DNA from 2 places in the Rheinheimera sp. MM224 genome. Region 2 is predicted to be linked to the other one. Evidence: predicted binding sites of a transcription regulator. Region 2 holds the regulator's gene; the other holds the start of a gene.
The links. Region 2 encodes FliA, which starts transcription of late flagellar genes. Its sites were predicted from a motif close to GCTAAAGTTNNNNNNNNNNCNGCCGATA; they were not measured.

Region 1: a site for FliA is predicted at 4,876-4,903, ahead of OM978_RS04255 (methyl-accepting chemotaxis protein). Genes of this name have one in related genera too.

What each region holds. Positions count from the first base shown of each region.
Region 1 is NZ_OX352320.1:891,550-899,285, forward strand. It holds gene eda (bifunctional 4-hydroxy-2-oxoglutarate aldolase/2-dehydro-3-deoxy-phosphogluconate aldolase) at 1-135, shown strand, start outside; gene OM978_RS04240 (sugar kinase) at 158-1,108, shown strand; gene OM978_RS04245 (NADP-dependent glyceraldehyde-3-phosphate dehydrogenase) at 1,122-2,744, shown strand; gene OM978_RS04250 (VOC family protein) at 2,763-3,152, shown strand; gene OM978_RS04255 (methyl-accepting chemotaxis protein) at 3,237-4,847, opposite strand; gene OM978_RS04260 (porin) at 5,540-6,493, shown strand; gene OM978_RS04265 (TIGR00645 family protein) at 6,568-7,077, opposite strand; gene OM978_RS04270 (S46 family peptidase) at 7,258-7,736, shown strand, end outside.
Region 2 is NZ_OX352320.1:1,616,223-1,623,958, reverse strand. It holds gene OM978_RS07825 (protein-glutamate methylesterase/protein-glutamine glutaminase) at 1-1,043, opposite strand, end outside; gene OM978_RS07820 (chemotaxis protein CheA) at 1,055-3,247, opposite strand; gene OM978_RS07815 (protein phosphatase CheZ) at 3,263-4,018, opposite strand; gene cheY (chemotaxis response regulator CheY) at 4,044-4,427, opposite strand; gene OM978_RS07805 (RNA polymerase sigma factor FliA) at 4,470-5,141, opposite strand; gene OM978_RS07800 (MinD/ParA family protein) at 5,186-6,061, opposite strand; gene flhF (flagellar biosynthesis protein FlhF) at 6,069-7,475, opposite strand; gene flhA (flagellar biosynthesis protein FlhA) at 7,486-7,736, opposite strand, start outside.

The DNA of each region.
Region 1 (7,736 bases), 720 kb from region 2:
TTTGTCGCAGGTGGTTCCTGGTTGTCTCCTAAAGATCTGGTGTTACAACAAAACTGGGCAGCTATTACTGATTTAACCCGTCAGTCTGTTGCTATAGCTGAACAAAGCCGGGTGCGGCATAGTCAGGTTGCCTGAAGCTGAACTTAAGGATCCATCCATGAAACAAGTCATTATTTTTGGCGAATGTATGGTCGAGTTATTCCAGCTCGTGGATAACGTCTACCATCAGGCTTTTGCCGGAGATGTCTACAACACTGCTGTGTATTGTAAACGCAGTGCGCCGCAGCAGCTGAATCTGAAGTTTTTATCTGCCGTGGGCACAGATTTAGTCAGCGACAAATTGATAGCCCAGCTGGAGTTGGAAAAACTCGATAGCTCTCTGGTACTACGCACTAAAACAGCACGACCTGGTTTGTATATGATCAATACCGACTGTTTTGGTGAGCGTAGTTTTGTTTACTGGCGTGACAGCTCAGCGGCCAAACAAAGCCTGTCCTTGTTTCGTCAGCACAGCACAGTCGAACATTTATTACCTGCTGATGTATTTTATTTCTCCGGTATCAGTCTGGCGATTTTGTCGCTGGACGATCGCACTTATCTGTTTGCGCTGATTAAAGAGTTAAAAGCTCAGGGCGTACAGATTGTCTTTGACCCAAACTACAGACCAGCGCTTTGGCCTGACGCAGAGATTTGCCGCGCTAATTTTGATCAGGCTTATGCCTTGTCTGATCTGGCTTTGCCAGGTTTAGACGATCATAAAGTGCTGTACGGCAGTACTAGTGCAGCTGATGTACTGGCGCAACTGCAGCAGCTTGGTGTTAAAGAAATTATTGTGAAAAATGGCCCATCCGGAGTGCTTGGCTACACTGAAGGGCAAAGCTTCCAGTGCCCTGCAGTTCCTGTCAAAAAAGTGATAGATACCACAGCAGCAGGAGATTCCTTTAACGGTGGTTATCTGGCTGGACGGTTAAATGGGTTGTCGCCTTTGGCCTCTTGCCAATACGCCGCTGCTTTAGCCAGTTTTGTCGTAGAGCATACAGGGGCTATAGTCACTAAAGAGCAATTCCGTAGTTTTTCTGGTCGTTTTAATTTGAACACATTTAGCTAAAAGGAAATTTATCATGTCTGCTGATCTGTCTTTGTATTTTCCAACCCAGGCTGAAATCCCGGCCCAGTGGCAACTCACAGGTCCGATAGAGCAGCGTGACTATTTACTGAATGGCAAACTCTGTCAGTGGCAGGGCGATTTAGCTCCTGTGTATAGCCCGGTAGCGCTTAGAAATAGTGCAGGTGAACTGACTCCAACTTTATTAGGCGCTACGCCTTTAATGGACGAAACTGCCGCCAAAGCTGCTTTGGATGCAGCGTTAAAAGCTTATGATTTAGGCCGTGGTGTCTGGCCTTCTATGGCGGTGATGGAACGTGTGGTGGCGGTGGAGAAATTCCTTGCTGCTATGCTGCTGCAAAGGGACGCCGTCATTCGCTTATTGATGTGGGAAATTGGTAAACCTTTGCCGGATGCAGCCAAAGAGTTCGACCGCACCTGTGATTATATCCGCGATACGATACAAGCATTAAAGCAACAGGACCGCAGTGCCAGCCACTTTGTGATAGAGCAGGGCACTTTAGGCAAAATACGCCGGGTTGCAGTGGGTGTCGCGCTTTGTATGGGGCCTTTTAACTATCCGCTGAATGAAACCTTTACCACTCTGATCCCGGCCTTGATCATGGGTAACACAGTTATTTTTAAACCCGCTAAATATGGGGTGTTATTAATTCAGCCGTTATTACAGGCTTTTGCTGAATCCTTTCCACCTGGTGTCATTAACGTGATTTACGGTCGTGGCCGTGAAACTGTCGGTGCCTTAATGGAGAGTGGTAGTGTGGATTTATTTGCTTTTATAGGTACAAATAAAGGCGCCAGCGATTTAAAAAAACTGCACCCACGGCCACATCGTTTGCGTGCTGTGCTTGGGCTTGATGCGAAAAACCCAGCCATAGTGTTGCCGGATGCCGATTTAAATCTGACCGTCAAAGAAGCAGTGATGGGGGCTTTGTCCTTTAATGGCCAGCGCTGCACTGCGTTAAAAATCTTTTTTGTGCAGCGTTCAGTTGCCGATGCTTTTGTGCAGAAACTGTCAGAGGCCATCAGCGCTTTGCAGTTGGGCTTACCCTGGACTGACAAAGTACAAATTACGCCTTTGCCTGAGCCGGGCAAAGTAGACTTTTTACAAGGTTTAATCGCCAATGCGATAGAGCATGGCGCTAAAGTGATGAACCCTGAAGGTGGCCAAAGTGCGGGCTCGTTAATGCGTCCTGCTTTGCTGTATCCGGTCAATAGTCAGATGAGGTTGTATCAGGAAGAACAGTTTGGCCCTTTAGTGCCCGTAGTGCCTTATGACGATATTAGCGAAGTGATCCATTATGTGATTCACTCAGACTATGGTCAGCAGCTGAGTATTTTTGGCCAGGACGCGCAGCAAATAGGTGAGCTGGTGGATATGTTCGCCAATCAGGTGGGTCGGATTAACATCAATAGCCAATGTCAGCGTAGTCCGGACAGCTTCCCTTTTACCGGTCGGAAAAATTCAGCTGAAGGCACTTTGTCAGTGCAAGATGCTTTGCTGCAGTTTTCTATTCCAACTCTGGTGGCCTGTAAATACAACCCTGAACAAATAGCGCTGATGAAAGAGATGATTAAACAAGGCTCATCCCAGTTTTTAGCCACAGATTTTCTGTTTTAACCCGATGGGAAAAGCAGCATGAGATTTGAACATCTGGCATTAAATGTCGCTGAACCTAAAGCTATGGCTGCCTGGTACTGTCAGCATTTAGGGCTGCGAGTCAGGCGTGCTTTACCGGACCAGGCTCAGACGCATTTTCTGGTGGATGACAGCGACCAGATGATGCTGGAGATTTATTGTAATCCGGCCGATCAGGTACCGGATTATCCGAACATGCATCCCTTGTTATTGCATCTGGCGTTGGTTAGTGTTGACCCTTATGCCGATAGCAAAAGGTTGCAGCAGGCTGGTGCACAGCAGGTGGATGAAGTGAATTTAGCTGACGGCTCTTTGCTAGTGATGCTGCGTGACCCCTGGGGGCTGGCATTGCAGTTGTGCCGACGTGGTGCGGCTTTGAACCAAGCTTAAGCATTAAGACCTGACGCAAAATACTCAATAGCAGGAAAACGCGTGAGAAATACCCCAGCCAAAAGAAGGCCGGGGTGGGAGCAATTAAACTTTAAAACGTTTGACCATATCCATCAGTCTGGAAGCCATACCTGCCAATTCCTGACTGGCGGCGTTGGTTTGATTTGCGCCAGCCGAGGTTTGTACCGCCAAATCCTTGATAGCAACCAGACTTCTGTCCACATCACGTGCCACATGAGCTTGCTCTTCTGAGGCTGTGGCTATCAGTAAATTACGCTCATTGATATGACTGACCGAGTGACAGATCTGCTCAAACGCCTGACCCGCTTTGTTGGCCATTTCTACTGTATTATCTGCAAGCCCGGTGCTGGATTCTATTGACTGTACAGCTTTAGCTGTGCCCTGACGGATATGCGTAATTAACTGTTCAATTTCTTTGGTGGAGTTCTGAGTGCGATGAGCCAGAGCCCTGACTTCATCTGCAACTACAGCAAAACCCCGCCCGGCATCACCGGCTCGGGCTGCTTCTATTGCCGCGTTTAATGCCAATAAATTAGTTTGTTCTGCTAAAGCCCGGATGACGTCCAGCACCTGACCTATATTGCCAGCCTGTATTGCCAGTTCCTGAACCAGCTCAGCAGAGGTCTTCATTTCCGTCGCCATTTTACGGGTTTGAGCAATAGTTTGTTTCATCTCTTCAAAGCTGCGACTGGCCAGCTCGTTGGATTCTCTTGAAGCGTCTGAGGTGGATAATGCATTTTGTGCTACATCTTCTACCGCCACTGTCATCTCATTGACTGCTGTCGCAGCTTGCTGCAGTTCAGCATTCTGTAAATCGAGGCCTTCAGTACTTTGTGAGGTCACAATACTCAATTCTTCAGCTGCAGACGCTAACTGAGTCGCGGTGTTGTTGATTTGACTAATAGTGTCTTTTTGGCTTTGTTGTAAATGCTGCAGACCAGAAAACAGCGCTCCTATCTCATTTTTGCTTTCGACTTTGATTTGACTGCTTAAATCGCCTTGCGCCATACGTTGAAAATGCACTCCCGCCAGTTCCAGCGGTTGGATCAGCATTTTTTTAATTAAATACCAGCTCATGACTAAAGCGGCCAACGAAATAGCCAGAAAGATGGCACACAGAATGGCGGTTGCACTGTAGCGATCGGACGCTTCTTGCATAAAACTGCTGTTTTTGGTGCTGGCTTGTTCAACAAACTGCGCGACCATTTCCTGCGCTTTCACATTAGTATCACGGGCTTCCAGGTTGGCTGTAACATAACTTTCGCTGGTGCCTGTTTGCAGCTCCTTCGCTGTTTTTTCAATTGCAGTGAAGTATGAAGAAAAGACTTTCTGCATTTCCTGCACCATCTCTTTATGGTCACCTTTCAGGCCAACTTCAGCAAACGCATTAAATTTGTCGACAGCCTCTTTCAGAAACTTTTCGCCACGCTGCGCGCTGACTTGAGCTTTATCCAGTTGTCCGCCTTCCTTTTCGATAAAGCCACCAGCTAATGCTAACCTGCTGCGCAACAACATGCCGTACACATCAGAAATTGGATTTACTTGCAGTACTGAAAGTTGATACAGATCAGCCATACCTTCTTCGCTGGCTTTTGCGCTGTTCCAGGAGTAAAAACTTAATATGGCCAGGCCAGCGCTGAACATCAGAAGAATAGATAAAATTATATTTTTCAAGTACATATCTTTGAACATAGTAACCCCTTGTCTGTGATCTTTGGTCAATCTTTATCTGTTTAAAACTTCAGCGGAAAGTAACAAAATATATCGGGTGAAATGATCTACTGTATCGTTATATGAAAATATGAATGTGACTACTGCTGATACTATAGAGCATAATGACCAAAGCAGAGATTCAGCATAAAGAGATATAGTTTCAGTCAGGATTTTGACATCTGTGACTTTATCCGCTAAAAACCTATAAAGCGCCATTTTATGTCAAACACTTAAGAAACTAATTGATAAAGTCGATGGATATACTGTTACATCAGTCTTGCCCATCGAAACTGCTAACGACTTGTGTAGTAGTATAGTGTTGTTTTTAAAGTGATTTCATCTTTTTTAGCTCTCTTCAGGATCTTTTATACCTCATCTGATCATTATTTATTGTTAGCGAATTTTTTCAGGACATGAAGTTTACTTTTTACAACAGTGGGTCGCTTCGTTATTCATATGTGTTGATAAGGAACTGAATCAATTTAAGGTTGTATGAAATTTATGCACTGGCTGAGGTTGTTAACTATGCTGAGCGGATAGTTCCATTGAGCAAAAACGTTTTAGTCAGATAAAATGTAGGTCTATAAAGTTCAGTATAAATGTGTCCGTATTATGAATACTGAACCTATAAAATAGTAATTAAGGGGACGAATTTGAACAAAAGATATTGTGCAGCTCTTGGCTCGCTGGTGCTGCTGAGTTCCGGAGCCCAGGCTTTTGAATGGGATGTCTATGGTAAGCTGGATCTGCAAGGTCTGTATGTTGATGAAGGCTTATATCGGTATTCCGACCAGGGTTGGCAAATTGAAGCACCTTTTACCCGACTGGGATTTAAGGCCCGACAGGAGCTGGTAGATAATCTCGACCTGATCGTGGTTTATGAGTGGCAGGTGAATGGTCTGGACGATGCGAATAAAGGCCATCGACTTGGTAGCCGCAATACTTATATTGGCTTTGCCGGTAATTGGGGGGAGTTAGTTTTTGGTAAAAACGATACCCGTTTTAAAAAATCCGAAGGCAAAATCGATTTATTTAACGAAACCCTCAATGACATAGCTCAGTTGAGCGCAGGGCAGGACAGACTCGAGAATATAGTGGGTTATCAGAGCCCTGTCATCGAAGGTTTTCAACTGCAAGCCACCTACCAGACTGGCGCCAGTGATGAAGTGGCCGGTGGTTATGACTGGACTGTGAGCTACGGCGACTCTGGTTTTAAAGCTTATCCTTACTATTTTGCCTACAGTCAGGCGCGTGAGTTGAACAACATTGATGCCGAACGTATTCTGGCTCACTTTAAACTGATGGAATTGTCAGGAGGCCAACTGTCTGCCGGTCTGATGTTGCAACACAGTGAACATGTCACCCGTAATGTTGATGGTGACGCGGTGATGGCACAGCTTGCTTATAAGCTTGAGGCTCTGACTTACAAGCTGCAATGGCAACGTGATGACAGTAAAATCCGTCACGCAGAAACCGGAACTTTATGGACTATAGGTGCAGACTACGCGCTGAACAGTGAGATGGTGATTTACACTATGTTCTCGACTCTGGACTTCGAGACCGAGCAGGACGAATCTGCAGCTTTAGGTTTTAAATACAACTTCTGATCTGAATCTCTGATACTAAAAGCAATAGACCCGGCTTGCCGGGTCTATTATTTGTGACTGCTAGTTAAAGCAGATTAAAAGTTATCTTTATTGCCTGCTTCTTTAGTTATTTTATCCAGATAACCCATAGCAAAAGCCGAAAGCACAAAAGTCATATGGATCAGCAAGTACCACATGATTTTGTCATTTGGGATATTTTCGGTATCCATAAATATCTTCAGTAAATGAATAGATGAAATGGCGACTATAGAAGCCGCTACTTTATTTTTCAGTGAGTTGGAATCCAGCTTACCCAGCCAGCCTAATTTGTCACCGTCACCTTCAATATCCAGCCGTGAGACAAAGTTTTCGTAGCCGGAAAACATCACCATCACAATTAAACCGCCGACTAGCGTGATATCAATCAAGGACAGGATCACCAGAATTAAATCCACTTCTTTCATACTGAAAATGATCGGCAGAATATGAAAGACTTCCTGAAAAAATTTTATGCCAAGTGCCAGCAATGCCAAACTCAGACCAAGGTAAATAGGTGCCATCAGCCAGCGGGTGGCGTACATCGCCTTTTCAATTAGTTGTTCCATTGCTGCTCCTGTCTTTTCAACGACTTCACTTTATGGGGCAAATAGTGCAGAAATTCAAGCCTCTGGCCGTTTTACTTTGCCGTAAAATATCGCACAATGAACCCCGTTACCCGCAACGGTATCAGCACTGAGCTCTGATGCTGTTAGTTTGTCTGGGCCTCAATGCCAAGGAATTTCCGAATGAAAAAAACTCTGCTTGCGCTGGCTTTGTCCATCGCCACTTTTGCCCATGCCGATGAAGGTATGTGGCAACCTCATCAGTTACCTGAACTTGAACAACTCCTCAAAGAAAAAGGTTTAGAAATTGATGCCAAAAGTATTGCTCAACTGACAGCCTTTCCTATGAATGCTGTGATCAGCTTAGGTGGCTGTACTGCTTCTTTTGTCTCTAATCAGGGTCTGGTGGTGACCAACCATCACTGTGCTTATGGCAGCATTCAGCACAACAGCACAGCTGCAAATAACCTGCTGGCCAAAGGTTTTTTAGCGAAAGATTTAGACGAAGAATTACCTGCTGCTCCTGGCTCTAAAGTCTTTGTTACTCAGGAAGTGACCAATGTCACAGCGCAAATTAATCAGGAATTGTCACCCGCTCTTAAAGGCAAGGAGCGTTTTGACAAAATTGATGAGCTGCGCAAAGAGCAAATAGCCGCTTGCGA
Region 2 (7,736 bases):
AGCAAACGAGCGCCTTCACGGCCATCAGAGCCCATGCCTGTCAGTACTATAGCCAGCACCTTGTCATTAAAGACTTTTGCTGCAGTACCAAAGGTGATATCCACACTGGGTTTAAAGGTAATACGGGGCGAATCATCTTCACGAACCCGCAATCTGGCTTGGTTTTCATTGCCATCTACCAGCATTTGTTTACCGCCAGGTGCCAGATAAGCCACACCGGGGCGCAAAATATCGTTGTCTGCAGCTTCTTTCACTTCAATTTTTGCTAAACCATTTAACCGGCTGGCAAAAGCGCCGGTAAAGGCTGCAGGCATATGCTGGATAAGCACTATAGGCAAAGGAAAATTGGCAGGCAAAGCGGTGATAATTTGTTGCAAAGCGACAGGACCGCCAGTGGACGTACCAATGGCAACCAGTTTGTAGTTTTTACCGCTGGAATCAAAGCTGCCTGAACGGTGAGTTTCTGCACGCTCAGAAGCACGACTTTGCAATTCAGCACGTTCAGCTAAAGCTCTGGCGGCCAGACTTTGAGCTAAAGGTGCTCTTGCAGGTATGGCTGAAGAACTTGCCGGAGGCGTCAATGGCGTCCTTGACGCTAAAGTTGAGCTTGCAGAGCCAGTTAAACTGGACGGTCTGCTGATCACTCGACGTCTGGCTACTGTTTTGACGCGCTGACGTAAGACATCAGCGGCTTCTGCTTTGTCGCGGGCAATGTCTTCGAATTTTTTCGGTAGAAAATCGATGGCGCCAGCTTCTAATGCATCTAAAGTGGCTTTGGCACCTTCATGCGTCAGCGAAGAAAACATCAATATAGGCGTGCGCTGCACCCTTAAGATTTCGCGCACGGCCTGAATGCCATCCATCACCGGCATTTCGATGTCCATCGTAATAACGTCAGGACGTAAAGCTAAAGCTTTTTCCACCGCCTCTTTACCATTATTGGCGGTGGCAATGACCTCTAACTCGGCATCCTGACTCAGTATTTCCGTCAGACGGCGACGGAAAAAACTGGAGTCATCAACAACTAATACCCTGATGGTCATAGTGCACTCTCTTAAGCTGAGAATTTGTCAAAGCGATCAAATTTAATTTTGGAGCGTTTTGCATAATGCTTCAGCAGATTAGGTACATCCAGGATCAGCGCTATACCGCCGTCTGATGTGATAGTAGCGCCCGCCATACCCGGAGTGCCTTGCAATAACGCATCCAGAGGTTTGATCACTACTTCTTCCTGACCAATCAGAGAATCCACCACAAAACCAATTTGCTGTGTGCCTATTTGCACTATCACCACATGGCCTTGCTCGCGCTTTATCTTCTTGCTTGAGCCTTTAACCAGCCAATGCTCGAGATAAAACAATGGAATAGCTTTATTGCGGACTACTATCGTCAACTGGCCATCAACATTGTTGGTTTTGGCTAAATCAAGGTGGAAAATTTCATTGACTGTTGCCAACGGCAAGGCAAAGGTCTGCTCACCCACTATCACCATTAAGGTTGGTAATATGGCGAGAGTCAGAGGAACCTTAATCTCTAATAAAGTACCCTGACCTAGTTTCGAGTTGATATGTACGGTACCGTTCAGTTGGGTAATTTTGGTTTTCACCACATCCATACCCACACCACGGCCAGAAATATCGGAAATTTGCTCTTTGGTCGAGAAACCAGGGGCAAAAATCAGGTTAAAGGCTTCGGTATCCGACATACGCGCAGCTGCATCCGGATCCAGCACACCACGTTTAATGGCGATGGCTTTCAGTTTTTCCGGATCCATACCAGCACCGTCATCCTGGATGGTCAATAAAATATGATCACCAGCCTGAGAGGCCGCCAGTCTGACTAAACCTGTACGAGGTTTACCCGCTTTAACACGCACGTCCGGCATTTCAATACCGTGGTCAACCGAGTTCCGCACTAAGTGGACCAATGGGTCGGCCAGAGCCTCCACCAGGTTTTTATCTAAATCTGTTTCTTCCCCTTCCAGCTCAAGGTTAATGTCCTTTTGCAGTGAACGGGCTAAATCGCGAACCACGCGTGGGAAACGACCAAATACTTTCTTGATCGGCTGCATCCGGGTTTTCATCACAGCGCCTTGTAAATCGGCGGTGACTACATCCAGGTTTGCAATGGCTTTGCTCATTTCTTCGTTCTGAGCAGAACCAGACAAGCTCACCAGACGGTTACGTACCAGCACCAACTCACCGACCATGTTCATGATCTGATCAAGGCGCTTGGTATCAACCCGGACTGTAGTTTCTGGCTGGTTGGCTGCAGCTTTTGGATCGGCATCTGGATCTTTTGGAGCTGCCGCTACCGGAGCTGCTTTAGCTACAGCTGGTGCAGGCGCTGCTGCTTTCACTGGTTCAGGAGCTTTTGCCGCAGGAGCAGGCACTACCGCAACAGGCGCTTTGCCTTTGCCATGCAATTCATCCAGCAAGGATTCAAATTCGTCATCAGAGATATCATCACCAGAAGCCGCTTTGGCTTTTTCTGCTGGTTTAGCAGGAGCTTTTTCAACTGGCTTAGATGCAGCAACTGCGGCTTCGCCAGGAATAAAAGAACCCTGACCATGCAACTGATCTAAGATAGCTTCGAACTCATCATCAGTAATATCTTCACTGGCCGTTTCTTTCACGGCAGGCGGAGGCAAGTTGGCTGAAGTATCACGGCCAGGCGCACCGGCACCATGCAATTCATCAAGCAATGACTCAAATTCATCATCACTGATTTCGTCGATGGAAGAAGAACTTTCGACAGCAGGAGCAGCTGCAAACTCGACCACAGCATCAAACTCTTCCATGCTGATTTCAGGTTCTGGTTCTGAGGCCACAGCATGATGAGCATGTTCGTCTTCCGACTCAGGCATACTCAGTCGATGCAAAGCTTCGATAATAGCGGGGTCAGCTGGAGTCAGAGGTTCGCGGTTTTGCACATCGGCAAACATAGCGTTGACTGCATCCAGGGCCTGTAAAATAACATCCATCAATTCTGCGGTCACACGACGTTTGCCGGTCCGCAAAATATCAAACACGTTTTCGGCGCCATGGCAGGCGTCAACTAATTCAGTCAGCGATAAAAATCCAGCGCCACCTTTGACGGTGTGGAAACCACGGAAAATGGCATTTAATAAATTTGCGTCATCCGGATTATTTTCCAACTCAACCAACTGCTCTTGCAGTAGTTCAAGGATCTCGCCGGCTTCGACTAGGAAATCCTGTAAAATATCCTCATCTAAATCAAAGCCCATGCTACAGCTCCCCTTTTAGAAACCTAAACTTGATAATAAATCGTCCACATCATCCTGACCGGACACCACGTCATCACGCTCTGCTGCGTCAATAATAGGGCCTTCAGCTTCGTGACCTGCTTTTGGTTTTTTCGATACGGCTGCTGGTCGTTCTTCCATACTTAAATTGGTTTGACCAAAGGCCGTTAATAAACCAATTAAGCTGTCTTCCACTTCCCGGACCAATTCAATGACCCGCCGTAAAATCTGACCTGTTAAATCCTGATAATCCTGCGCCATCAATACTTCGGTCAGCCGTGCATGTAAGGTAGCAGAGTTTCCTGTTGCCTGATGCAAAAAGCCATCGAGATTATGACATAAGGCCTTGAACTCACCGACTTTTAAGTCGCGACTCATCAATTTCTGCCAATTTGGCAAAATAGATTGTAAGTGTGAGTTGAGTTCATCAGCGATAGGAAGACAGTTTTCAACCGCGTCCATGGTTTTGTTCGCGGCCTGTTCTGTCATATCAATAACATGATTCAGCCGTTTTTTTGCATCCGGAATATCATCTTCCAGCAAAGAACTTAAGGATGGGTCAATTTGGAAACTTTTCAGCGAGTCGTGCAGTTGCCGGGTTAGTTTTCCAACCTCGGCAAATAACTCGGAGGAGCCAGGTACAGCCAGCTGTTGCACCAATTCGTTCGCCGCGTCGGTTTCGCCGAACTCCAGCAACTGAACCAGTTCACGGGCCTGCTCTAATGAAATCAAGGGTGCCGTAGCTACAGACATGGTGTACTCCTTTGTCAGTTACGGTTTAACCCAGGCGTTCAAATACTTTAGCCAGTTTTTCCTGTAAGGTTGCAGCAGTAAAAGGTTTGACGATGTATCCATTCACACCAGCTTGTGCAGCTGCAATGATTTGTTCCTTTTTCGCTTCAGCGGTAACCATCAACACAGGAATATGCTTCAGTCTGGCATCAGCACGAATTGCACGCAGCAAATCAATACCTTGCATACCTGGCATGTTCCAGTCTGTGACAACAAAATCAAAATCACCGTTTTGCAGCATAGGCAAAGCCGTGCTGCCATCATCAGCTTCAGACACATTAGTGAAGCCAAGATCTCTTAACAGGTTTTTTATAATGCGTCTCATGGTTGAGAAATCATCAACCACAAGAATTTTCATATTCTTATCCAAAATCCCCTCCGGTGAGAGCCCAAGCTGGACTAACTCAAACTATTACAACCAATCCTGCATTCTGGAGCGCAAGCGCACCAGCGCCTGACTATGAATCTGACTGACCCTGGACTCGCTGACATCCAGCACAGCACCAATCTCTTTCAAATTTAGTTCGTCATTATAATACAGCGACAACACTATAGCTTCTCGTTCCGGTAAGCTACTGATATTTTTTATCAACGCCTGTTGAAATGCATCAGTTGCCTGTTGTTCGTACAAATGATCGTCATCTTTATCATTTGCCGTGACCAACACATCATCCGAGATGCCCAGATCTTCGATACCAATAATGCGACCACTGCTGGCGTCACTGAGCATATGATGATACTCATCTAAAGATATATCAAGTTTTTCAGCAACTTCACTATCTTTTACATCACGACCCAGTTCGGATTCAAGTTCAGAAATAGCTTCAGCTATCATACGGGAATTGCGGTGAACAGAGCGCGGAGTCCAATCACCACGACGGATTTCATCCAGCATAGAACCGCGTATACGAATACCGGCAAAGGTTTCAAAGCTTGCACCTTTACTGCCATCAAAGTTTTTTGCAGCTTCGATCAGACCAATCATACCGGATTGAATAAGGTCATCGACCAGGACACTGGCAGGTAAGCGGGCCAACAAATGGTAGGCAATACGTTTAACCAGAGGCGCATGCCGTTCAACCATTTGAGTCAGATGATCAGCGGCACCGTAGGCCGCAAGTTTGCTATTCAAACCAGACCTCTCGCTTCAGGTTGTTGTACCAGTTGTTCCAGAAAAAATTCGAGATGCCCGGATGCGACGGGTGGTACAGGCCACTGCACTGCACGGGTGGCCAAAGTACGAATCGCCAAAGAGGCCGGAGTTTTTGGAAAAGCATCCACAAAAGCTTTCTGCTTACGTGCCGCTTTTCTGACGTTTTCATCAAATGGAATAGTCGCGACCAACTCTAATGTGACATCAAGGAATCTGTCTGTCACCCGGCTTAGCTTGGCAAAAAGCTCCTGCCCTTCTTTTAAACTGCGAACCATATTGGCAACAATTTTAAAGCGCTGCACACCATGTTCACGGCTCAATATTTTCATTAAGGCGTAAGCATCAGTGATAGAAGAAGGTTCATCACAGACCACCACTAACACGTCTTGTGAAGCGCGGGAAAAACTTAATACCATATCGGAAATACCAGCAGCTGTGTCCACCAGTAAAATATCAAAACGGGTGCGCATTTCGCTAAAAGCACGGATAAGACCAGCATGTTCCACTGGCTTTAATTCGGTCATGGATTGAGTGCCTGAAGTCGCTGGTACAATTTTGATACCAAAAGGCCCTTCAATCAGAATGTCATCCAGTTCTGCTTCGCCAGACAACACATGAAATAAGTTTTTTTGCACCCTAAGTCCAAGCATTACGTCACAGTTCGCTAACCCCAGGTCAGCGTCCAGCACCAATACTTTTTTTCCAAGCTGAGCCATAGACATGGCAAGGTTCAGCGTAACGTTAGTTTTACCCACGCCACCTTTGCCGCCTGTCACTGCTATGACTTTTACAATCTGTTGTTTCTGTTGTTGCTTCATTCTTCTCAGGCCACTGGCTTGATCATCATTCATCGGAAGATTATGCATAGGTTCCTTCCACCCGGGCCGTCGTGTCTGAATACCACTGATAACCCGTACTACTGTTAGAGGTCCGTAACTGCTCTGCCTTGGCAACCATTGTTTTCGCTTCGGCCATCTCGATATCCTCAGGGACTCGTTGGCCGTTGGTCAAATAACTGACCGGTAACGCATTTTGTATTGCCACGTTAATGATTTCTCCCAAACTTAAGCATTCATCAAGTTTGGTGAAAATACAACCCGCTAATGGAATACGTTTGAAATGTTCAACGGTTTCCTGCATCACGCGAGCTTGAGATGTTGCAGACAATACCAGATAACTTTTTATTTTAACACGCGAATTATGCACTAAAGACGCAAGTTTTTCAGCAAGACGAACGTCACGCTGACTCATACCTGCGGTATCAATCAAAATTAATTTACGTTGTTGTAACTGATTTAACAGCGTCGCTAACTCTTCGCTGTCTTTGACCTGTTTTACCGGACAACCAATAATACGGCCAAAAGTAGCTAACTGCTCGTAAGCACCAATGCGGAATGAATCTGTGGTAATTAAAGCCACCTGATCCGCCCCATGACGTTTAGCAAACTGAGCTGCAAGCTTTGCCACAGTCGTGGTTTTGCCTACGCCTGTAGGACCAACCAGGGCCACTACGCCGCCACGACGCATAATATCGTCATTGGTGGTGATCAACTGCCCTGTTAATAACTCTAACGCACTGTCCCATGCTTCAGCATCGCTGATATCTTCTGGCATAAAGCAGGCAATTTGATCAGCCACTGGTTCAGATAAACCCAGAGCCAGCAGTTTTTCAATCACCATGGCACGCACAGGCTCACGACGCGCTAAATCCTGCCACATTAAACCTGAGACCTGGTGTTGCAGCAGTTGTTTCATCGACGACATTTCACTACGCATCGCATCAAACTGTTTTTGCATCAGCTTGGCTTGCTGTTCCTGATAACGTGTCAATTCAGTCAGGTTGACCACTGGTGCGTCGGAAGATTGACGTTCGTTATCCGAAGGTGTTGAATTTGCAACCGAAAATAGCGCGTTGGTCGCTGCAGCAGTTTTTGCAGCCGCCATTTTATTGGCAGAGATAGCCTGAGCAGCTGCAGGTTGTTTACTAATTTGACGGGCTAATAAAGCTTGCAGAGAATCGGCAGGCACTTGCTCTGGCTCATCATCTACTTTGATATTCAAACGACTACCTACCGCAGGCTGAGCTGCAACTGCAGGTTCAGCCACAACCACAGATGGCGCGGCTTCCGGGTCTATTGCCGCTACAATTTCAACGCCGCCAGCCACTTTTTTATTCGACAGAATAATAGCATCAGGGCCTAAAAACTCTTTGACTTCTGTCAGAGCGGTACGCATATCTTTGGCAACAAAGCGTTTGATTTTCATAGCTTAACTCCTAATTCGACTGGCCTACCACACTGACAATACGGATTTGTTTGTTGTCAGGGATCTCTTGGTAGGACAAAACCCGTAATCCTGGAATACTGTACTTCACGAATCGTGCCATAACTGATCGCAGAATGCCGGAAGTCAATAAAACTGCCGGTTCGCCGGCTAATTCCTGATTCTGACAGGCAGTAGCTAATGACTGCTGAATACGCTCAGCAAGGCCAGGCTCTATACCAGCGCCATCATTGCCGGCCGATT